Regions from separate parts of the Staphylococcus sp. IVB6214 genome, predicted to be linked through region 4. Evidence: predicted binding sites of a transcription regulator. Region 4 holds the regulator's gene; each other region holds the start of a gene.
What was found. Region 4 encodes Rex, which represses fermentation and respiration genes when NADH is low (regulators of the CRP and FNR family bind a similar motif). Its sites were predicted from a motif close to TTGTGAAATATTTCACAA; they were not measured.
Positions count from the first base shown of each region.

Region 1: pflB (formate C-acetyltransferase) is a predicted target of Rex. The motif match lies at 1,635-1,652, and genes of this name have one in related genera.
Region 2: MUA51_RS09525 (nitrate/nitrite transporter) is a predicted target of Rex. The motif match lies at 1,533-1,550, and genes of this name have one in related genera.
Region 3: MUA51_RS09635 (formate/nitrite transporter family protein) is a predicted target of Rex. The motif match lies at 3,083-3,100, and genes of this name have one in related genera.

Region 1 is NZ_CP094723.1:1,945,386-1,951,707, reverse strand. It holds gene pflB (formate C-acetyltransferase) at 1-1,613, opposite strand, end outside; gene MUA51_RS09680 (hypothetical protein) at 1,944-3,086, shown strand; gene MUA51_RS09675 (IS1182 family transposase) at 3,259-4,827, opposite strand; gene MUA51_RS09670 (hypothetical protein) at 5,005-5,262, opposite strand; gene sdaAA (L-serine ammonia-lyase, iron-sulfur-dependent, subunit alpha) at 5,473-6,322, opposite strand, start outside.
Region 2 is NZ_CP094723.1:1,912,276-1,918,597, reverse strand. It holds gene MUA51_RS09530 (trypsin-like serine peptidase) at 1-1,045, opposite strand, end outside; gene MUA51_RS09525 (nitrate/nitrite transporter) at 1,664-2,830, shown strand; gene MUA51_RS09520 (M20/M25/M40 family metallo-hydrolase) at 2,888-4,489, opposite strand; gene MUA51_RS09515 (DUF3139 domain-containing protein) at 4,663-5,019, shown strand; gene MUA51_RS09510 (M42 family metallopeptidase) at 5,155-6,228, shown strand.
Region 3 is NZ_CP094723.1:1,936,408-1,942,729, reverse strand. It holds gene MUA51_RS09645 (SLC13 family permease) at 160-1,686, opposite strand; gene MUA51_RS09640 (hypothetical protein) at 1,998-2,180, shown strand; gene MUA51_RS09635 (formate/nitrite transporter family protein) at 2,239-3,060, opposite strand; gene MUA51_RS09630 (GNAT family N-acetyltransferase) at 3,224-3,769, shown strand; gene MUA51_RS09625 (sirohydrochlorin chelatase) at 3,942-4,691, shown strand; gene MUA51_RS09620 (precorrin-2 dehydrogenase/sirohydrochlorin ferrochelatase family protein) at 4,663-5,124, shown strand; gene nirB (nitrite reductase large subunit NirB) at 5,117-6,322, shown strand, end outside.
Region 4 is NZ_CP094723.1:1,606,986-1,613,307, reverse strand. It holds gene tsaD (tRNA (adenosine(37)-N6)-threonylcarbamoyltransferase complex transferase subunit TsaD) at 1-674, shown strand, start outside; gene MUA51_RS07925 (ABC-F family ATP-binding cassette domain-containing protein) at 990-2,942, opposite strand; gene MUA51_RS07920 (redox-sensing transcriptional repressor Rex) at 3,097-3,747, shown strand; gene MUA51_RS07915 (YeeE/YedE family protein) at 4,014-5,096, shown strand; gene MUA51_RS07910 (sulfurtransferase TusA family protein) at 5,121-5,345, shown strand; gene MUA51_RS07905 (LacI family DNA-binding transcriptional regulator) at 5,532-6,322, shown strand, end outside.

The sequences.
Region 1 (6,322 bases), 340 kb from region 4:
TCTGCGTATTTGATTGCAGATAATGAGTCAGCTGCAACTGAAAGACCAGCGATACCTGTTGCCATTGTACGGTGAACATCTGTGTCATGTAATGCCATTTCAATACGTTCATAGCTGTATTTGTCATGCATGTAATGAATAACGTTCAATGAGTTCACGTATACGCCTGCAAGCCATTCCATCATTTCATCAAATTGTGCATACACTTCATCGTAATCTAAAACATCAGATTCGATTGGTGCAAATTTTGGTGCGACTTGGTTGCCAGATTTTTCATCTTTACCACCGTTAATTGCGTATAATAATGTTTTTGCTAAGTTGGCACGTGCACCGAAGAATTGCATTTGTTTACCAATTCTCATCGCAGATACACAGCACGCAATACCGTAGTCATCGCCATAGCTTTCACGCATTAAATCATCGTTTTCGTACTGAATAGAGCTTGTTTTAATACTCATCTTCGTACAGTAGCGTTTGAAGTTTTCTGGTAAGCGTGTAGACCATAATACAGTTAAGTTTGGTTCAGGTGCAGGACCTAAGTTGTCTAAAGAGTGTAGGAAACGGAATGAGTTTTTCGTAACCATTGGACGACCGTCGATACCAACACCACCGATAGATTCTGTTACCCAAGTAGGGTCACCAGAGAAGAGTGCGTTGTAATCAGGTGTACGTGCGAATTTTACAAGACGTAATTTCATAATGAAGTGGTCAATGATTTCTTGAACTTCTGATTCTGTAATTGTACCTGCTTGTAAGTCACGTTCTGCATAGATATCTAAGAAAGTAGAAGTACGACCAAGACTCATTGCAGCACCGTTTTGTTCTTTGATTGCTGCAAGGTAAGCTAAGTATAACCATTGAACAGCTTCTTTAAAGTTTTCCGCTGGACGGCTCAAGTCGAAACCATAGCGTTCACCAAGTTCTTTTAATTCTTTAAGTGAACGGTATTGTTCAGACACTTCTTCACGTAAACGAATGACATCTTCAGACATAGTAGAAGAAAGGTCATTGAAGTCACGTTGTTTTTCTGCCATTAAGAAGTCAATACCGTATAAAGCAACACGACGGTAGTCACCGATAATACGACCACGACCGTAAGCATCAGGAAGACCCGTAATGATACCTGCTTTACGACAAGCTAACATTTCTTTAGAGTATGCATCGAATACACCTTGGTTGTGTGTTTTACGATAGTCTGTGAAGATACGTTCAGTTTCTTCGTCTAGTTCATATCCGTATGCTTCACATGCTGCTTTTGCCATACGAATACCACCGAATGGTTGCATCGAGCGTTTGAATGGTTTATCTGTTTGAACGCCGACGATTTGTTCTAGATCTTGATTTAAGTATCCTGCATCATGAGAAAGGATTGTTGAAACAACTTTCGTATCCATATCCCACATGCCACCACGTTCACGTTCTTCTTTTGATAACTGCATTACTTGATCCCATAATTTAGATGTTGCTTCGGTAGGACCTTCTAAGAAACTATCATCACCTTGATATCCAGTGAAGTTCAGTTGGATGAATTCACGCACATCTACGTTACGTGTCCAACGACCTGTTTTAAATCCTGACCATGCATTGTTTTGTTTCTTTGGTTCTTTAATCATGAGTATACCTCCTGTTAGGTTTTGTTCATCATTTCACAAACAGTATACCAACTCTTGTGAACAAAATCACGCAATTATTGAAAGCGCTTAACAGTTGTCAAATTTTAGATTCTAATTGGATATAATTCGGACATAATTTATTACAGTTTTTACATGATATTAGTTGACAAATCATTACGTTATTCTATTTTTTCAAAGGTGATTTGAGCGTTTATGTATATGTTTTGAACAAATTGAATGGGAAATCCCTTAATTCGGTAAAAAGGCTTTCGTAAAGGGATGGAACTCTGTAAAATGGAAGTATCATGATCAATGAATGGGTGAGAAAAAATGGTAAGAGATTTCGAAGGGATGTCAGACTTATTATCCGGATTAACGGATGAAGAGAGAGCGCAGTTTGAAGATGCGATGATGAAGCAGGGGATTTTACCTGAGCAACCAAACTCGATTATCGAATTAATGTCTGACTTAACGGTCGGTGATATTAAAAGACTGTGTAAGGCACATGATATCACAGGTTATTCTAGTATGAAGAAAGACGAAATGCTCGTTCACTTTATACAATCGCTTGTAACTGATAATTATATAAAAGAAGAAGTAAGCAAGATGAGTAAAGATCAGCGTTTAGCTTTTGCTTTAACACATCATTATAGCAAAGAAATGTTGCCGTTTATTTCTTCAATTACATTCCCTGATTGTTATCTGGTCTTTAATACAGATCAAGAAGACAATGGGTTGTCTGTATTGGAGATACCGGCAGAAGTTGCGACACGTGTAGGTGCATATATTGAGAAGGAAGACGAAGAATTACAAGCGATGATCTTGAAGTACCGTGTATTTGAAGCAGCAACCAACTTGTATGGTTTATATTCATATACACAATTACAAAATGTATTCAAAACTTATTTGGACGAAGAACATACATTGATGGAAATTCAACGATTCGTAAAACGTTGTGAACGCATTGCGCCAGAAAATATAAATTATCGTTTGGTAAACGGTGCGATTGTTTCATTAGGCTTACAGCTAGAAGAAGATGAATTTGCACATTTCTTAAAAGATGCACATTACTACATGCCAGAGACAATAGAAGATATGTTGTATTTTGAGAGAAATGTTTTCAACTTACCAGATGAAGACATGATTGACTTCTTATCTTGGTTAGATCGCAGTGTGAGAAAAGACAATAACTTTAATGCAACGGCAGATCAACTGAACATCGAATTGTTGACGATGATGAAGCATGCTATTTCATATGACATGGTTGCAGACGTCTTGTTATCGATGGTAAATGATGGTATTTTACGTAAACGTGTGACTGAAACACATCAAAATAAGGTGAAACCTGTTTATATGAAGATGCGTAACTGGATTTTCCACGGATATACGTTTGACGAATACATGCAAATTTTAGACAAAGAATACAAATATGATAGTTCGAAAATTATCGATATCAACGATCATAGAGAATAAATAATAAAAAGTAGGCCAACGATACTTTATATGTATTGTTGGTCTACTTTTGTGTTTAGAGAAAACTCGGGGCTGAGACATAGGCGCTCAATTTCCCTTCAAAAAAAGCCGTTAAAATTCTTTTTTAAGATTTTAACGGCTTTTTTCTTATTATTTACTAAAAAACTAGCACTTATCTGGCTAGTTTTCTGATGTTTACTGCCATAAGTGCGATTCCTAATTCGCATTCAACCTTTGATTGAGTGCGAACTGATAACCTTTGGAAACCCAAATTAGCCTTCAGATTTCCAAATGCTGATTCGACATCTATTTTTCGTTTTTTGTAGATGCCTTTCGTTTTTGGATCTGAAAGCTGCTTATTTGTGAATGCTTTAAAATAATCCCAAGTTGGATTTTTATATAAGCTTTTTGTTGTAGTTGGGTTGGTTCTGTAATTCATACATTCATTTCGTAAAGGACATCCAACACAATCTTCACATTTATATAATTTGAAATCTCTCTGATAACCATATCCGTCTCTTCTTTTTCTATAACTTTTGAAATGCAATTCTTTGTTATTCGGACATACATAATAGTCATCTATTTCATTATATTTCCAATTAGCTGTTATGAATGGATTATTTTTATATTTTCTTTTCTTCTCTTTTAAATACATACTATATGTGATGAGTAGTGTTTTCTCGAATTCATCAAGAATCATCGTATAGTTTTGTTCGCTACCATATCCCGCATCAGCTACAATGTACTCTGGAATGTCACCGTATAATTCTTTGATTGATTTTAAAAAAGAAGGAAGTGTTCGCGTATCACCCGGATTACTATACACACCAAATGCCAAAATGAACTGATTGTTCGTCGCAATCTGCAGATTATAGCCAGGCTTTAATTGTCCATTCTTCATATGATCATTTTTCATTCTCATAAAGGTCGCATCATGATCTGTTTTAGAATAGCTTTTTCTGTCACCATAAATTTCCATCTGCTCATCATATTTTATTTTACGATCTTTAAAATCTTTGATTGCTTTTTTATATTTTCTAACTTTACTTCTTTGTTTTCTTAATGTCTTTCTTATTTCTACACTTTGAGATGCTTCAATTTTAGAAGTGAGCGTTTCATTTTTATCATCTAAATGCATCTCAATACGATTTAATTCTTCTTTCGTTAGTTCATCAGAAGATTCTCTCTTAATTTCAGGTATGATCTTCTCTGAAATTAACTGTTTATACACCGCATTGGATTTTTCAATAACCCCTTTACTAAAATGCTTAGTGCTACCTAGCCATTGAAAAGTATATTTATTGGCATTAGCCTCTATCTTCGTTCCATCTATATAAAGGGCGTCTTCTGTAATCACTTTGTCTTCTAATAATTGCGCTCTAAGACCCACAAATAGAACTTGTATAAAATCTATCATGTGTGGATTAACTCTAAAGCGATTGATTGTACGATATGAAGGGACTTGTCCTTGAGCTAACCACATCATACGACAACTATCTTTAAGTAGAAATTCCATTTTTCTACCAGAAAAGACAGACTGTGTATAGCTGTATAAAACGATTTTTAACATCATTTTAGGATGATAAGATGAAGGACCTCTATGGTTGTAATATTGATTAAAAGTTTCTTGGGGAATAGATTCTACAAGTTTATTAATAATGAGGGCAATATCACTCTCGGGAAAAGAAATTTCAGTTTCAATTGGCAGACTAAGCTGAGAAATGTTATACTCTTTATACATATAAGGCACTTCCTTTCATTGTTTTTGTGGTTATTAACAATTATACGGGAAGTGTTTTATTTTTTTAAATGATATCTATAAAAAAGGTCTAATTTAGTGTTTTTCGACACCAAATTAGACCTTTTTTGTAAAAGAGCTGGGAATTATGTCCCAGCCCCGACTTGTATATCAAAATATTTATTGAATGGTCTTGTTCTTGTCTAAGATACCTTTATGAAAAGGTTCATCATCGATTTCTTGGCGAACAGCAGCTGATGAGGATGCTTGATTCTCTTCTAAGCGGAATACGACATAATTATAAACGAAGAAACCAATGATACTGAGTGAAAATGATTGCATCAGCAAGTATTGCCATGTGCCTGCAATTAAATATGTCTCAGCAATGGTCGTTGTAATGACGAGTGCTAAAAACAGTAACGTCAATTTTTTCAACATCTTTCTCAGCTCCTTTTTGCGATGATTAGATTTTGTAAAAAAGTCTTATATCAATTATAACATTTTTCAAATTAAAAAGATAGTGTTTTTTCAGAAAATTCCGTATTGAATTCGATTACAACTATATAAAGTAGGGGAGTAGACAACAAAAAAAGAAGTTTGAGATGGCTCGATATCTCAAACTTCTTTATCTATTTAACTTAATGTTGTTTATGAGAATACTTCTTCTTTGTTAGAGCTACCAAAGATTTTTTCTTTGATTGCTTGACCAGTAGGAGTACCAGCAAGACCGCCAATACCAGTTTCACGTAATGAAGCAGGTAAGTTACGACCAACAGTATCCATTGCCATGATAACTTCATCTACTGGGATACGGCTTTCAACACCTGCAAGTGCAAGGTCAGCTGAAATTAATCCGTTACCTGAACCGATTGCGTTACGCATAACACAAGGGATTTCAACTAAACCAGCAACTGGGTCACATACAAGACCAAGTAAGTTTGATAAGCTGATTGCGATTGCATGACCAGCTTGGTCAGGTGTACCACCAAATGTTTCAACCGCTGCAGCAGCTGCGATAGCTGATGCTGTACCAACTTCTGCTTGGCAACCACCGATTGCACCAGCAACTGATGCATTGTTTGCGATGATCATACCGCACATTGAAGCTGCGAATAAGAATTTAATCATTTGATCGTTGTCTAAGTCATGTGATTGTTCTAATTTGAAAAGTACGCCAGGGATTGTACCTGAAGAACCAGCTGTTGGTGTTGCACAGATAATACCCATAGCTGCGTTCACTTCGTTTGTTGCGATTGCGCCTTGTACAGCAGAAATCATATCGCTACCTGAAAGGGCTTTATGTGATTCATTGTATTTACGTACTTTAATTGCGTCTTGACCAGTGTAACCAGTCACACTCTTCACGCCTTCACCTGTTGAACCTTTTTCAACAGCATCGCGCATTGTATCTAAGTTTTGTTGCATTAAACCATAGACTTCTTCACGTGACATACCACGTGTTTCCATCTCATGTGCAATCATAATTTCAGCAAATGTT
Region 2 (6,322 bases), 310 kb from region 4:
TGTCTACGTAACCTATTAAATGATTGTGATTGTCAAATAAAGAAAGATATTTATGACCGTTTAAATGTGTATAAATATTTTTTGCTTGATAGACCTTACCTAACTTCACATCTTTATTGGAACGACGTGTGTACAGATTTAAATCTTTCCATATTTTTATGTTAGATTTAGTAATCGTAATGTTTTTGTTATATTTACTAGGCTTTGGATCAGCACTCCACTTCTTGATAAGGGCTAGTTTTTCTTCATTTAGTCGTGTACCACTGTTGACATTTATGCCACCATAAGTGTGGACGGCGACAATAAGATTTTTTGAATTCCAAACGGGGCTGCCACTTTGGCCACCAAATGTATCCATATCGTAGTAAATTTGATGATTTGTAAAGTCTATTATCTTTCCTTTTGAAGTATATTGCGTATTTCCCCCTTTATCACCCGGGAATCCAGCTATTTGTAAGGGTTCTTTCGCATTTATACTGGATGATAAAGAAAAGCTTCCTGTTTTTTTCCCTAGATTGTTATTCAACTTAATAACAGCGAAGTCGTAATCATGAGAAGCAGTATCTCGATACTCTTTAGGGACGAATTTCTGTGTTGCGACTGCTTCTCCAATTTTTGCACCTGACTTTGATGCTCCCGCATAAACTTTTATGCATTTTGCGTACCCACCATCCTTTTTGTTATAAACATTATGGGCTGCTGTTAATACCGTATTATTGTTGATTATTGCACCAGTTCCTCTATAAGTATGTTTACCATTAATAATATTTAACAGTACAATTTTTCTATAAGGATTTTTGAGATAGTCTTTTACAATAGTGCGACTGTCTTCCCCTATAACACTTTCTGGAAAAGATTCTTCTTCAACTGGTACAGGCTTTAATCCTTCTTGTGGAATATCATAGTTTGTTGGTGTGGGAGCTTCAGTAGCAGCGGTGGCTTTCAAAACATCATCATTTTGTGCAGATAGTGTGTCTGCATTGCCAAACAAGTAAGTTGTTGCAAGTAAGCTTAATGCGAATGTGACAAATCCTTTTCTTAACATATATGACTCCTTTCTATTATCACCAATTTCTCTATAAGTGATTTGATAACAAAAAAGTAACACTTTTCATCTAAGGGGTGAATATTTTTGTAAAATAGCTTTTGTATGTAGAAAATTCTTTTTGTGAAAAATTCCTATAAGTTAGATGGGAGAACGATAGAAGAGATTTCAAGGAATATAGTTGAAAGTATGGTTTTTATAGGCTTTAGGAGCATATTGTTTGAGATTACAATAAATAACTATTGATTCTATTGCATGTTCATTAGGGTTATCTTTATGCTTATGCACAAGTTGTTCTTGTTAGATGATTGTTTTATTACAATAATGAAGGCTATTTTAATTAATTATCAGATAGGTGAAACGGATGCTTATTATAAGTATAGTTAAGTAGTATCTTAAAAAGGGTTTAACAGTGCGTTAAGATGTTTTTTAGATGTGTCCGTTTTGTGTTAGGGGATACCCCTGCAAGAGTATAGGGGAAGTCCTTATGTTATGTATTTCACAATAACGTTACACTGAAAGTGAACAAGCGTATCAAAAGACAATAGCATCAAAAGACAATAGCATCATAACCCTTTTTGATACAAGAGATCTATTAAAGAAAAAGGTGAATCAATTATGGATAAGTCAAAAGCTGGTTTGCAGTTAGGGCTTCAAACGCTCAGTTTAGTTGCTGGGTTCATGGCATGGACAATTATTGCACCATTAATGCCATTTATTTCCCAAGACATCGAGATTACAAGCGGTCAATTATCAATTATTTTAGCTATCCCTGTTATTTTAGGTTCAGTATTACGTGTGCCATTCGGTTATTTAACAAATATCGTTGGTGCTAAATGGGTATTCTTTACAAGTTTCGTTGTATTACTTATCCCAATCTTCTTATTGAGCCAAGCATCAACACCAGGTAACTTAATGTTCGCAGGTTTCTTCCTAGGTGTAGGGGGCGCGATCTTCTCAGTAGGTGTTACATCAATTCCTAAATACTTCGCAAAAGACAAAGTCGGTCTTGCAAACGGTATTTATGGTATGGGTAACTTAGGTACAGCTGTATCAGCATTCTTAGCACCACCAATCGCAGGTATTATTGGTTGGCAAAATACAGTAATGAGTTATTTGGCTGTTATGGTAGTATTTGCATTAATCATGTTCTTCTTAGGTGATGGCAATGAACCGAAAGTCAAAGTACCTTTAGTAGAGCAATCACGTATTCTATTGAAAAACTACAAATTGTACTACTTAAGTTTCTGGTACTTCATCACGTTCGGTGCATTCGTAGCATTCGGTCTATTCTTACCAAACTTCTTAGTAGAACACTTCGGAGTAGACAAAGTAGACGCAGGTATTCGTACAGGTGTATTCATCGCTATCGCAACATTACTTCGTCCTATTGGTGGTATGTTAGGAGACAAATTTGATGCGGTAACAATGTTAAAAGCATTCTTCTCAATCATGATTGTAGGTGCATTAATCATTGGTTTATCTGACGGCATCTTATTATTCACAGTGGGCTGTTTAACAGTGAGTGTTTGTGCAGGTATCGGTAACGGTCTTATCTTCAAACTTGTCCCACACTACTTCTCAAAAGAAGCAGGTGTTGCAAACGGTATCGTATCAATGATGGGAGGTCTTGGTGGCTTCTTCCCACCACTTGTTATCTCTGCAGTCACTTCAATGACAGGAAGCAGTAACTTAGCATTCATCCTACTTGCTATTTTCGGTGTTATTGCATTATTAACAATGTTTAACTTAGCAAAACGCGAAAAAACAGCAGGTGTTCAATAATATTTGAAAAAAGACACTGTCTTTATCATCAACGATAAAGATAGTGCCTTTTGCTGTTTATATGCTTAAAAAGTGTTTTCGTATAATAGACGATAAAACGACAGGTAGTTCTTCAAACGCACTTTTTTTATGAATACGTTCAGTGACTTTATGCGCATCTTTTCCGATAGGACCGCAATTCATAAGAGGGGCTTGAATATTTTCAATCGCTTGAAATGGAATGGAATAAGTATTATTGAAAACAGGTGTGTTACCTTCATAAGCTTCAAATCCCGCTCCGTTTGGCGAAGGTGCCACATAACTTAAATCACTAATGCCGTTGAAGTAGTGAATGCGTTTTGATGCACGTTCAAACTGTTTTTGCAACGTTGTATCAATCGTTGAACTAATTGCTTCAGTCAATGGATGATAAGAAGCATTAGTTGCTGGATAATAAGGGGGTGCAAAGAACGTTATAACTGTTGGTCCAAGCTCTCGGCATAGGTTCATCAATGCATCTACAATTGCGATGGATTGAAGGTGTGGTTCACTTTCCGTTTGAACCTGTGCCTCTATCAGTTGTTGTACGGCATCTTGTCCATAATGTTTAATGGCATATTGCAATAAATGATCATACGTCATCAACTGCATGTCGAGTGGTTTGATATCCGTCTTTGCGATGCGTTGTTGATACTCAGAGAGCCCTTTCTTCAAACCTTTTGCTACGGCATCATTGAATAAGTCAAAAAGTTCATTCGCATGACGTTTGAAGAGAAATAGATTGAAAAGTGCTACCGATCGAAAAGGTGTCTGAACATCATAATGCTGTTTAATATCTGTGACACGTAAACTGACCGGCAAGGGTGTTTCTTCATCTTCAAATTGTTCTTGAAAACGTTCATGATATTCAATCTCTTGTTGGATATAACTCAAAATAAAGTTAGAACTCAATCCTATGGCAGGTGTACCAACATGTGTTTCTCGCCCGTAAACGAGCACGCTCGGCATAATTTTTCCGATAGATCCTGTATAGTGATAGTGGTTCGTATCATGATGTGCTTGTTGGAATGTTGGTTCACTGTTTAAATGCAAGGCAATGGATAAATCATGTTGCTCACAGAGTGTATCTAAGTGCGCAACTGCCGCATGCATCCCTTTTGATGTCACTTCTTCGTCAGGTACAGTCATCAATACAAGATTGACGTCCCATTGCTCTAATATGGCTTGTTCAATCAATGACATATGAAGCATTAAGCCGGGTTTCATATCCATAGAACCACGTCCAAATAGATATTCCCCAGATAATAAATCTTCCTTACTCATGTCATCTAAATAGCGCATATCTTCTTGGAATGTTGCAGTGAGTTTCTCCATATCAAATGCGTACGTTTGATAAGGGCCATAATCTTCAATGCCTACCGTATCAAAATGGCTGATTAAAGTGACTGTTTGGGTAGCTTTAGGTGAAAGATATGTTGCGACAACGGCATTTCGATGATCAACAGTAGGGACTAGTTGTATGTATTCTGGATGTTGCTGGAAGTAAGGGAGCGACATGAGTAAATCATGTACGTATGTAGGGAAAGTGACTTCTCCTTGTGAATGCGTTACACTTGAATGTGCAACGAGCTGTTTTAGCAGTTCTGACCGTCCTTCGGGTGTTTGCCAGTTTGTTTCCATAAAAAAATCTCCCTTCGTTTGAAATGTCGATATTTCTATTGTAAGTGTTTTCTTATAGGATGTTCAAATGATTTAAGATTTCTAACGATTATGTGACGCAAATAGATGTTTGTGATGAAAATCGTGTAATTGTGATAAGATGTATCATATAGACGAAGTTGGAGGCGCATCCTATGGCAAAAAAAATTCTAGGCTTTTTATTAGCAGCAATTGTAATATTTGTTCTTGTCGGTGCAGGATTTTTTGGATATAAAGGTTATCAAAAGAGTCAAAACTTAAAACTGATCGATCAATATTTAACAGAGCAGCATTTGGATAGTAAGGTCATTAAACAAAAAGAAGAATACGATCCGCGTAAAGGTATTTTTTATAAAGAATTGACGTTAGAGGGCGATACAAAAAATACGTACATTGCACAACCGATTCATTTAAAACGTGGACTTTTCTTACAAGGATTTAATACAGAAACAAAAAAACATGATAAGAAAGCAAAATATAACTTCTTTGATGAGAATTATAAAATGAAATAAACATAAATCTTGGTAAAGCATGCCTATCACATCACTTTGCTGAGATTTTTTGTTTTTCAAACACAGAATATACAACATCTTAAATCTTTTGGTATGATGGTGAATAGAAAGAGAATAAAGGGGAGTGTATCAACAATGACAGAAACAAAGAAATTACTAAAACACTTAACAGATTTGGATGGGATTGCTGGGCACGAATATGATGTCAAAAATGCAATGAAAGCATTGCTAGAGCCTAACAGTGATGAAATGATCTATGATAATCTCGGCGGTGTTTTTGGGAAGAAGGCATCGCAAAAAGGTGACCGCACACTCATGATCGCTGGTCATTTAGACGAGATTGGGTTTATGGTGACGAAGATTGATGAAAATGGCTTCATTAATTTTACACCAATCGGGGGATGGTGGAATCAAGTGATGCTTTCACAAAAAGTGACAATTACAACAGAAGATGGCAAAAAGGTTCGAGGTATTATTGGTTCAAAACCACCACATGTACTTGAAGAGGCTGAACGTAAAAAACCAGTCGCAATCAAGGATATGTTTATCGATGTCGGTGCACGTGATAAAGCTGAAGTAGAAGCAGCAGGTATTGATATTGGTGATATGGTAACGCCATACTCAGAGTTTGAAACGTTATTGAATGATGATTATATGACTGCGAAAGCATTTGACAATCGCTACGGTTGTGCGCTTGCTGTTGACGTTTTACGTGCCTTAAAAGGTGAGTCAGTCAATATCAATCTAGTGGCAGGAGCGAATGTTCAAGAAGAGGTCGGTTTACGTGGTGCACAAGTAGCAGCACATAAGATTAAACCGGATCTTGCAATCGCTGTGGACGTTGGTGTTGCCTATGATACACCGGGAATGACTAACGATGGAGACGTCAAAGTAGGTGGCGGTCCATTGGTCTTAAACATGGACGCAAGTAATATCGGACACGTTGGATTGATTCGCCATATTAAGAAAGTTGCTAAAGCTCAAAACATTGAACTTCAGTGGGATTCGTTACCGGGTGGTGGAACAGATGCTGGTAACATTCATAAATCATTAGACGGTATTCCGTCTATCGCATTGTCAGTGCCACTCCGTTATATGCATTCAAACGTTTCTGTGATGAGCCAGTCAGATTACGAACAAGCTGTGAAGCTTGTCGTTGAAGTTGTTAAGTCATTAAGTGACGACGTTGTAGATGAAATCATTTGGTAATGATATAACGATATAAAGAGAAACCTTGTTTGTGTGCAGTGAGAGGCACAGCAAGGTTTTTCCTATTTGTATAGGAAAAACGGGATTGCGGATT
Region 3 (6,322 bases), 330 kb from region 4:
TGCAAGTTTACTGAAGTAGGAATAAGATTCTATTCCCATATGGATCAAGTGAAAGCAGATAAAACAATCCCTAAACCTTATACCCGAAAACACCTCCTAACTGAGATGTTACATGAAAACGCACGGACATGTTTCCCCCATGACCGTGCGTTTATCATTTTATAGAAGGCCGAGCCATTTCCAATATGTCATGCTGAAGAGAATGATGAGAAGATAGCCGGCGATTGTTAGTGGTAAGCCCACCTTTAAGTAGTCTTTAGCTGTAAATGTTTCTGTCCCATATGCTAACATACCTTGTGGTGAACTGACAGGTAATAAGAACCCAAAACTAATCACGAATTGTTGAATTAATACGAAGCCAATCGTGTGATCGCCTAGATTCAATGTTGTGGCTAAAGATATGAATACTGGAATCAGTGCAGATGATAAGCTGGTTGCACTAGCAAACCCTAAATGAATAAGAATGTTGAATAATGAAATCAAGGCAATAGTCGCAATGATTGGCAAGTGTTCTAGGCCCATAAGACCGAATGTTTTGTCACTTAACCATTGTGCAGCTGTTGTCTGTAAGAGAACATTCCCTAATGAAATACCTACACCAAAGACGATGATAGTGCCCCATGGAATTTTACTTTCTGCTTCTTTCCAACTCATAATACCGATCTTTGGCGTTAGCATGATAGCTAAGGCAAGCAATGTAATAGAAGATGAGTCAATTGGGTGCAAGACCTTTTCGGTCGACCACAGCACGAGTAGTGCAATAGAAATCGCAATTAAACGCCATTCTTTAGGTGTAATTGGACCGAGCTCATCAAATTGTTGTTTTACAAGACCGCTACCACCCTGAATATGATCTTGTTCAGGTGGGATTACCTTTAAAACAACAAAATAAAGGACTACTGACATAAGTGCTGACCATGGGGCAGCATATAAGAACCACTCACCCCATGATACGTCATGACCGAGTTGGTTGTTAATAAAGTTGATAGCCACGATGTTTTGTGCGGCGGCCGTTTTGATCCCAACACTCCAAATTGTAACAGCTTGTACAGCTGTGATAACAAGTAATGCAGCAAGACGACTATTTTTACTTGCACCAAATGCAGCAACCATACCGAGTAAAATTGGGACAATAGCACCAGTACGGGCTGTTGCAGATGGAACGAAGAATGCCAAAATAATTGCAACAGCTATGGCACCAATAACAATGTTTCGAGTTTTGTTGCCAACGAGTGACAGCACCCATAATGCTAAGCGTTTGTGTAAGTTAGTAATTTGCATGGCTGTTGCTAGGAATAAAGCAGCAGCAACTAATGCGACAGCGCTTGATGAGAAGCCGCTAAAAGCAAGTTTGAGTGCATTGTTTGTGCCGAAAGCAGTATCTCCTGAGATTGGTTCGCCACCTACCGTTGGATTGCCGAGAGATTCTGCTAAGTTTTGTACTGGGCTGAAACCGAGTAAAAGAATCACAAGACTGATAATAATGGCAGCAGAAACGGGGTAGCTAACAGCTTCTGTAACCCATAAAATAACAGCGAAAGCTAGAATGGCTAATGCAGCTTTACCCATAATCGGTAAGCTTGCAGGTGTTGGAACAAGTAATATAGTGATTAATGCAACAAATGCCAAAATGAACCAGAGTGGTTTGAAGTTGCTTGTAGATTGTGTTTTCTTAGATGTTCCCATACTGAAACGTCCTTTCTATTTTTGAAGTGTTTTTATTTTAACAAGCAATAATTTAATACATAATCATATGAATTTAATGTTCACAAAATAGACAAAAATTAATAAATTGTATTTAAAAAAGATTTGAATATCTACTATATTTATTTGTGAAAATGTGACGTGGGTCGTTCAATAATTTGTCAGAATTCTAATGGTAATATGAGGTGTAGTCAGTGGTACAATGAATTTGATGTCTGCTGACGTGTAAGCGTTATCGGGACACGGATATGCCACAATATACTTTTATCATTCAATTATAAGGAGATGTTTATATGAATAAACGTTATGTCAAAGTATTAGGGTTATATGTTGCAAGTACTGCGGTACCAGTATTATTGAACAAAGTTTGCAAGTTGGATGGCGTGTTGAAGTGGGCAGTACAAACAGCATTAGGATATAGCATTTTTGCATATGGTTTGAAAGTAATGACTCGACGCAAAAAAGCTGCACAATAAATGAAAAAAGCGATTTGAACACTTTTAAAATGTTCAAATCGCTTTTTACGTGCGCTTATTACTTAACCTTTTTTGGTGAGCCATTTAGGTAAGCGTATAGTAAACCAATCATCAAGCCACCACCGATGTAGTTACCGATGAAAGCAAAGACGATGTTTTTAAGAACGCCAAGACCACTTAATGCATCTAAGTTATAGAACAACATACCGACGAATAAGCCTGCATTATAAACAACGTGTTCATAACCCATAAATACGAAAATAATAACACCGATTGCAATGAAGAATGTTTTTGTTAAGCCTTCTTTAAACATGAGTGATACGTAGATACCAATGTTAATAAAGAAGTTAGCGAAGATCGCCTTCACTAAAATGGCATGCCATGTTGGTTCAACTGTTTTGGCAGCAACCGTTTTACTCAGTGCTTCGATCATTTCTGGTGTCATGACTTGTGTGCAAATCAATAAGCCGAATAGAACGAAAGCCCCTAAAATATTTCCTAAGAAACAAACAGCAAACAACCACATTGATTTTGCGATTGAGATCGTGCGGTAATACATGCCAATTGTTAGGAACATAAAATTACTTGTTAATAACTCTGAATGTGTCAATACAATAAATACTAAGGCGATACTAAATGCCATAGCTCCCATGAGATTGACAACACCCGGTAAAGCTCCAGCCATTTGTGTTTTCATTGCTAACATAAATATAGTTACGATTGCGAGTAGGAAGCCAGACATCATCGATTTTAAGATGTAACGTGGCATCGTACGATCCAGCATGATTTCTTTCATCGCTACGCTGTGGATAATACCTTCAACGATAGGACGTGATGAATAAGTATCCTGAACCGTTTTTGTTGGTTTTTCAATAGACACTGTAATTCCTCCATATAAATTACTGTGATTTAATTAACAACTATATTTTACTGTATTATTAATAGAATAAATAGGGGGATTTTAAAATAATGAGCCAACTATTACAGATTGTACACGACATTTTGGTAAAATAACGAAAAATATATAGAAAGGATGTGTGATAATGACACAACAATTTCGACTTGCAACTCTTGAAGATACCGATGCTTTACACAAGCTGATGTATCGTTCGTTTACGCCATTGCGTGAAGCGGGAATTAATTGGCCATCTGTCAATGCAACGCCTGAGATGATTGCAGATAATATTCGAGATAATGCGTGCTATGTATTAGAAGTTGATGATTGCATCGTATCAACGTTATCCATCCGTTTCCCTTGGGAGTCAGACACACCTGTTTCCAAATATCCATTTGTGTGGTGGTTAGCCACAGACCCAGAGATGAGTGGCAAAGGGTATGGAAGTCAGATGATGCGTTATGTTGAAGAAGTCATTTTACGAGATACATTGAAAGCCCCTGCGGTCGTACTCGGAACATCTGCCCGCAAAATGGCTTGGCTGGAAGATGTCTATCAACGACGTGGGTACGAAACATACTTTGAGATGGAAGATGAAGAATCCGGAGATAAAGGTGTCATGATGGTGAAAGTACTTATCCCAGAACGATATGATGACAAATTGTTAGCACCACCACCATGGGGCGAAGCCTAATACACCAGTCGTTCTCCTGTACGATAAATGGTATAAAATGCTTGAATAAAATCGATGATAGGGAATCCCCTTGTGAATAGATTAGGGGGTTCCCTATTTCTGTTTTTGGCTGTGAATGGAATCACAAAATGTATGTGAAATATATTACAATATAAGGGAGGGGGTGAAGCAGTTGCAGAAAACGATTTTGATTGTACATGGTATGCGTAAAGGTAAGTTGAATGAGACGCTTGAACAGTTTGTACACGAATTATTTGATGATACGTCGATTGATTATGATGTGGCGTTTTTGGAGTCGGAAGAACGTTCCTTAGACACAGTGATAAAAGCAACGGTACAGCAAGGCTATCAAGCAGTAAATTTAATGCCGTTGTTACTCTTTACAGCATCACATTATTATGAAGATATTGCAGATCAAATGAAGGTGTGGACAGCACAATATCCTCAAGTTCATTTTGTATTAGCAGAACCACTTGGAACGCATCCAGCAATGGCGGATTGGGTGTCGAAACAACTGGTGCGCTATGAGCATGAAATCGATGATACAACAGGTGTTGTGATTTTAGCACATGGTAATGCACGGTTTGATGAACCAGATCTTGCATTGACACAATTAGCTGAACAGCATTCGAATGAACAAATACAATGTTATCCGAGTATGGTGTATGGCAAGCTGAAGTTTAAAGAAACTTTACCACCACTTGCAACAGCGTATGACAAGTTGCTCGTTATTCCGTTCTTCTTTTATGATGGCTACCTTGTCAACAAAACGAAGCGGAAAATTGCGGAGATGGCGTTGCCAACAGAAATCGTCTACACAACTGCAATTAACTTTGACCCAGTGTTAAAAACGATTATTTTAGCGCGTATCGCGTCTTGTGAGGAGGCACGTCATGTATCCAATACAGCTGAACTTGTGTGACAAACACGTTGTGATAGTTGGTGGGGGGAAGATTGCATGGCGGAAATTCCAAGGATTGATTCATGAAGACTGCCGAATAGATGTGGTGAGTCCACAATTTTATGAAGGGTTCATGTCAAAGCAATGGCGGACATCAGTCAGATTAATACACAAAGACTATGAAGCAGATGACATTGCAGCGGCAGACTTAATCATTGTGGCGACAGATCGTGCTGACGTCAATGATCGTGTGGTTCGGGATGCGACAGATAGCCAATGGGTGAACCATACGGGAGACAGACATCAGTCGGACTTCTTCAACACTCTGAATATTAGGCACGACGACATGACAATCAGCATCAGTTCATCAGGACAATCGATTCGAAAGACACAAGCATACGCAAAGAAAATAAAGGCATATTTAAAAACGTTAGAGGAGGATATCCATGAGTAAAACGAAACTATTAATGATCGGTAATGGTATGGCGGGGGTTCGTACAATTGAAGAAATTTTAGAACGTGACCCTGATAAGTTTGACATCACAATTATCGGTAAAGAACCTTATCCGAACTACAACCGTATTATGTTGTCAAACATCTTACAAAATAAAATGACAGTCGAAGAGACAATCATGAACCCATATGAGTGGTATGAAGAACATAACATTCAATTGATTACAGGTGACAAAGTTATCAAAATCAACCGTGAAGAACAAAATGTTGAAACAGAAAGCGGTCGTGTTGTGTCATATGATCAAATGATTATCGCAACAGGTTCTGATTCGTTCATCTTACCAATTGACGGATCACGCTTAGATGGTGTTGTTGGTTTCCGTACGATTGATGATACAGAAAAAATGCTTGAAACAGCAAAAACGAAAAAGAAAGCCATTGTTATCGGTGGTGGCTTGTTAGGTCTTGAATGTGCACGTGGTCTTGTTGATCAAGGCATGGATGTAACAGTGGTTCACTTAGCGGAATGGTTAATGGAAGTTCAACTTGACCGTAAAGCAGGTGGCTTATTAAAAGCAGACCTTGAAAAACAAGGCATCAAGTTTGAATTACAAGCAAATACGCAAGAAATCATCGGTGAGAGTCATGTAGAAGGTATTCGTTTATCAGACGGACGTGTCTTAGATGCAGACATGGTCGTAATGGCAGTAGGTATCCGTCCAGTGACGAAAGAAGCACGTGCAGCAGGCTTAGAAATTGGTCGCGGTATCGTAGTAGATGACTTCATGAAAACAAGCGACCCTAACATCTATGCAGTTGGGGAATGTGCGGAACACCGTTCTAAAGTATACGGTCTTGTTGCGCCACTATATGATCAAGGTAAAGTATTGGCAGACCACATTACAGGTCAACCAACAGAAGGCTACCAAGGTTCTACAACATTTACATCATTAAAAGTATCAGGTTGTGACTTATTCAGTGCAGGTCGCATTACTGAAAATGAAGATGTACGTGGTATCGAAACATTCAACGGTGTAGACAATATCTACAAAAAAATCTTCGTCCAAGATAAGAAAATCGTTGGTGCGGTACTGTACGGTGATACAGAAGAAGGTAACCGTTTCTATAATATGATGAAGAAAGGTGACACAATCGACGAATACACACTTGTATCGATCTTGCATAAAGCAGGTGAAGTA
Region 4 (6,322 bases):
ATCATATAGCGGGGCATATTTATGCGAATCAATTAACTAACGGATTGACGTTCCCACTTATGGCGCTTATCGTATCAGGCGGACACACGGAACTGGTCTTAATGCGTGATCATTTGGACTTTGAAGTAATCGGAGAGACACGTGATGATGCTGTTGGTGAAGCATACGATAAAGTGGCGCGCACAATCGGTTTACCATATCCGGGTGGGCCACATGTTGATAAACTTGCTGCACAAGGGTCAGATACGTACGATTTTCCACGTGTTTGGTTAGAACCAGATAGCTTTGATTTTAGCTTTAGTGGATTGAAAAGTGCAGTAATCAATAAGTTGCATAACTTGAAACAAAAGGGCGAGAACCCAATTCCAGAAAATGTAGCCGCAAGTTTTCAAAACAGTGTGGTAGAAGTCTTAGTTGGAAAAGCAATTCGTGCTTGTCAAACATACGATGTGAAGCAACTGATCGTCGCAGGTGGCGTGGCGAGTAATCGTGGTTTACGTGCAGAATTAGAGCGTGTCACGCAATCACAAGGTATCACATTGTCTATTCCTGAGCCACAACTGTGTACTGACAATGCAGCAATGATAGGTGCTGTTGCGTACCATTTATATCAAAAGGGTGTCTTTGCCGATATGTCGTTGAATGGAAAAAGCAATATGTTTTTAGAACTATAAATTTTAAACGCTTTAACATCAGTTACTCATAGGATGTTAAGGCGTTTTTTAAATAAATGCACTAATAGAAGTCAGGAATTGTCAAAATTTGAGAAAGTCAATAGAGAACGTACGTACTTATGCACAAGTTGTTAACAAATAGTGGATAACTTGCTGATAAGTCGTGGACAAATGAGATTTTAGTGGATAAAAAAGAGGGATATGCACATTTTACATTGTGGATAACTAGGATAACTTTGTGGATAGTTGAAATCATCGCATTTTTATTGTGAATAAAAAAAATAAAGATGGCAGAAAATTCCTGCACATCTTTGCTTAAATATCATCTAAATCACTGACTAAAATTTGTAATTCTTCCCATTTTGTCATTGTTTCTTCTAGTTGTTGTTCGATAGTTGTTCGCTCTTCCGCAAGTGTTTGAATCTGTTCATAGTCATCGATAATTGCTGGATCAGACATAGATGTATCAATCTCTTCTATTCGAGACTCATAAGTTTCAATATCTGTCTCATAAGCTTCGATTTGACGTGTCAACTTACGCTTTTCACGGCGTGCTGCTTTTAAGTCTTCATATGTTGTTTCTTGTTCAGAGAGTTGTTCATTTGAAGGGCGTACTGCGACATTTTGAGTTTCAGTATGCATTGCAAGTGCTTGTTGTTGTTCGAGCTTTTCTAGATAATATTGATAGTCACCGAGATAGATACGTCCACCTTGTTCATCCAAATCATAGACTTTATTTGCCAATTCGTTAATAAAGTAACGGTCGTGAGAAACAAAGATTAAAGTACCCGCAAAGTCATTTAATGCTTGTTCGAGCATTTCTTTAGAATCAATATCAAGATGGTTGGTAGGTTCGTCAAGAATCAGTACATTATTGCGTTCCAACATAAGTAAGGCAAGTTGAAGCCGTGCCTTTTCACCACCTGATAAGTCATTGATAATTTTTTGAACATCATCTTGAGTGAAAAGAAAGCGACCGAGAACAGCACGTACATCTTTTTCAGGCATATGACGATATTGATCCCAAACATAATCTAAGATCGTTTTACTAGATTGAAACTCTGCTTGCTTTTGATCGTAATAACCAATTTTTAAGTTAGCCCCTGGAATCACTTGGCCTGCTAGGGCGTTTAGGCGTCCAGCAAGTGTCTTGATTAATGTAGATTTCCCAATACCATTTGGACCGATAATTGCGATATGATCACCTTTTGATACTTCCATATTGATTGGTTTTGTAATCGGCGTTTCGTACCCAACTTCCAAGTCACGTATGTGCATCACATCATTACCTGTATTGCGATCGAAGTCAAAGCGAATATCCGCACTTCTTGCATCCAACATGGGTTTTTCAAGTCGTGTCATTTTTTCAAGAACTTTTCGTCGACTTTTTGCCATACCACTTGTAGAAGCACGTGTGATATTTTTTTCGACAAAGGTTTCTAATCGTTTGATTTCATCTTGTTGCCGCTCATATTCTGCGAGGCGTTTTTGATAGTATTGATCACGTTGCGCGATAAATTTACCATAGTTACCAACATAGTGCTTCACTTCACCTAAAGAAACATCATAGATTTGTGTGACGATTTTATCTAAGAAGTAACGGTCGTGCGAGATGATGACGATAGCCCCTTTAAAAAACTTCAAATAATCTTCTAACCATGCAGTCGTTTCCATATCGAGATGGTTAGTCGGCTCATCAAGTAGCAAAAGGTCAGGTTCACGCAGTAACATTTGAGCGAGTGAAAGTCGTGTTTTTTGACCGCCACTGAAGTCGTTGACTGGACGATGATAGTCGGCTTCCGTAAAATGTAGCCCGTTCAAAACAGTCTTTATTTTACGCTCATAATCATAGCCACCTTGCTTTTCAAACTCATTCGATATGCTTTCATAACGCTTCATATGTTCTTGATAAGCATCCGAATCATAGCGATCTGCGTGTTGAGCAAGCCAATCCGTTTCTTCTTGCATCTTCTCACCGAGTTGTTTAAGGTGCTCAAACGGTTGTAACATCTCTTCAAACACAGTTTTTTGAGTGTTGAGTGTCATTTGCTGTGTCAGATAACCCATTTTTAAGTTTTTAATCTTTGAGATATGACCGTCTTCGTATGCTTCTACACCTGCAATGATTTTCATTAAAGTGGATTTTCCTGCACCGTTACGTCCAACAATGCCAATTCGTTCGCCGGTTTTCACTTCAAAGTTGACACCATCAAAAATTGTCTCGCCATCAAAAGACTTTGAAATCTGACTGAGTTGCATTAATATCATGTGGGATGCTCCTTTCATTAACATATATTGTACAACAAAAAATATACCCATCAAAATGTAAATGTTTCTTTCTGAGTAAAAGTCAGTTATAATTATAGTGTTGTGCTGTGAAATGTATCACATATGTTTAGAAATATTTTTGGAGGATTGTGTAATGGCTAAAGAAACGGTAAAAATTCCAAGAGCGACCTTGAAACGCCTGCCTTTGTATTATCGCTTTGTAAACACGTTAAAAGCGAAAGGTGAAAATCGTGTCAATTCTAAAGCGATTAGCGAAGGCTTGAATATCGATTCAGCAACGATTCGACGTGACTTTTCTTATTTTGGCGAGCTTGGCAAAAAAGGATACGGCTATAACATTGACAACCTTCTAGACTTCTTCAAATCAGAATTAAGTGACTCTGAAGAGATTCACATCGGCATTGTAGGTGTCGGTAATCTCGGTCACGCATTGATTACTTACAACTTCTCCATCCACGATGATATGACAATTACAGAAGCATTTGATATACGTCCAGAAGTGATCGGTGAAACAATCGGTAATGTCCTTGTTAAACCAATGTCAGATATGACAGAAATTATTAAGAAAGAAAAACTTGAAGTGGTGATTATTGCAACACCAGAATCGGCAGCACAAGCGGTTACAGATCAACTTGTTGAAGCAGGCATTAAAGGTATTCTTAACTTCACGCCAAAGCGTGTACAAGTGCCACAATCAGTACAAGTTCATCAAATTGATCTGGGTGTAGAACTTCAATCATTGCTCTTTTTTATGAAAAATTACAATTCAACACTACAAGCATAATACAGTCGACATAAATTATTGAATATGTAAGCAAATAAGTCATCAAAATTCAGCTTTTGAATTTTGATGTTTTTTTATGCGCTTATTTTTCAGATAGGTCTTTCATAGCAAAATAATCTTTTAAAAAGTTGAGAGACTACTTTGTGTATCATTTGGTACTCTCTGAGAAAGATGGAAAATTATAAAATTTTACACTCACCCTTGCATTATATAATGACATTCTATATAATTCAGATAATGTTAATCGGATATAGGAGGTTGGTAAAATGATTTGGACTATTTTTAGTGGTTTAATCGTTGGGGCATTACTTGGATTTGTAATGCAACGTACAAGATTCTGTTTGACAGGTGGTTTTCGTGACATGTACGTTCAAAAGAACAACAAGATGTTTTATGCATTATTAGTTGCGATTACGATTCAAGCAGTTGGTATTTTCGGATTGAAAGCAGCTGGATTCATTACGATTGATAACGGGACGTTTCCTATCGTTGGAACAATTATTGGATCGTTTATCTTCGGTGTCGGCATTATTTTAGCAGGTGGCTGTGCAACAGGGACATATTATCGTGCAGGAGAAGGCCTTATCGGAAGTTGGATTGCACTAGGATTTTATGCGCTTTTTGCAGCTATTTCAAAATTTGGTATTTTAGCACCGATCAATGAACGTTTACAAAGTTATACAGTGGCAAATGCAGATATGTCTGTTTCAACAGGTGTACCATATTGGGTATGGCTTGTACTCTTAGTCGGTATTACAACATTCTTCGTTGTCAAAACTTTACGTAAACCAAAACCAACCATTGCAGTTCCGAGATTAAAGCAACGTTACACAGGGATTCGTCACATATTGTTTGAACGTCGTTATCATCCATTCGTTGCAGCTATTGCAGTTGGCTTAATTGCAATGATTGCATGGCCAATGAGTATTTCGACTGGACGTGAAGGTGGATTAGGGATTACCACACCTTCTGCACATATCGTTCAATTTTTAACAACAGGTAATGTGACTGTATTGGACTGGGGTGTCTTTCTCGTACTCGGTATTTTAGTAGGCTCATATATTGCAGCAAAAGGCTCTCATGAATTTAAATGGCGCTTACCAGACATTAAAACAATCCGTAACAGTGCATTAGGTGGTACATTTTTGGGATTTGGTGCGGCCGTAGCAGGTGGCTGTTCGATCGGTAATGGACTTGTTGCAACAGCTGCGCTATCTTGGCAAGGATGGATTGCGTTAGCGTCAATGATTCTAGGCACTTGGTTTATGAGTTACTTCTTGTTTGTCAAACCGTTACGTGCGGCACGTCGACAAACGCAAAGTGTAAAAGCGCAATCAGTGAATGCATAATATAGAAATAAAGGAGATATTATTATGGTATATGAACTAGGTACAGTTGGAATGGTATGCCCGTTCCCTTTAATAGAAGCACAGAAAAAGATGGAAGAACTTGCAGTTGGTGACGAGTTGAAAATTGATTTTGACTGCACGCAAGCAACAGAATCAATCCCAAACTGGGCTGCGGAGCAAAATTATCCTATTACGAATTATGAGCAACTCGGTGATGCGTCATGGACAATCACTGTTCAAAAAGCATAAGGTTATAGAATAGTTAGAGGCTGATCCATGTATCAGTCTCTTTTTTATACAAGATATTGTCAAACATTTGCTAATTGTGAAGACTTGTCACAACTAACAAATGTTGATTCAAGATTACTACAAGTTTAAGCGAATATTTCAAGGGGTTTGTGTTAGAATAACAATTGACATAGTGAGGTGAAAGAGATGAACATACGAGACATTGCGGAGCTTGCAGGTGTTTCTAAAAGTACGGTATCGCGTTATTTGAATAAAGGTTCAATTAGTCCAAAGACACAGCGTAAAATTCAACAAGTGATTGATGCACATGAATATGCACCGAATCAATTTGCACAAAGCTTGAGAGCGCAAAAGACAAAGATGATTGGTGTGATTATTCCACGTATGTACTCTTATGCAGTGGCAAGTACAGTGCAAGGGATTAAAAAGACGTGTGAAGCACAGGGGTATCAAATATTATTTTCACTAACAGAACGTGATGCGGAACAAGAATTAGAAGCGTTACGATCATTTCATCGCAGTAAAGTAGATGGTGTCCTTTTTATGGCGACTTCAATTACAGAAGCACATATGGAGATTATCCAAGCAATGCCGATGCCAGTGATTTTGATTGGTCAAAATCATTCTGAACTAAGTGCCATTTATCATAATGACTTGCAAGCTGGTGAGTTAATGGCTGAGCGTATTATTGCAGAAGGATTTGAATATATCTGTTATGCAGGAGTTCCAGATGAAGACCAAGCTGTTGGTCATTCACGCTATCAGGGACTATACGAGACGTTAAGCGCAAAAGGCATTGAAGTTGAGATTTATCAAGCGGCATTTGATTACGATCAAGCTTTAGCGAAGTTGCAACCTCAACTTACTTTAAGGGAACATACGGCGTATATTGGTGCCACTGATACGATTGCAATGGCTCTATACCATTTGATTATGAATGATTCAGCAACCACACCGTTTATCGGGGGATTTGGCGG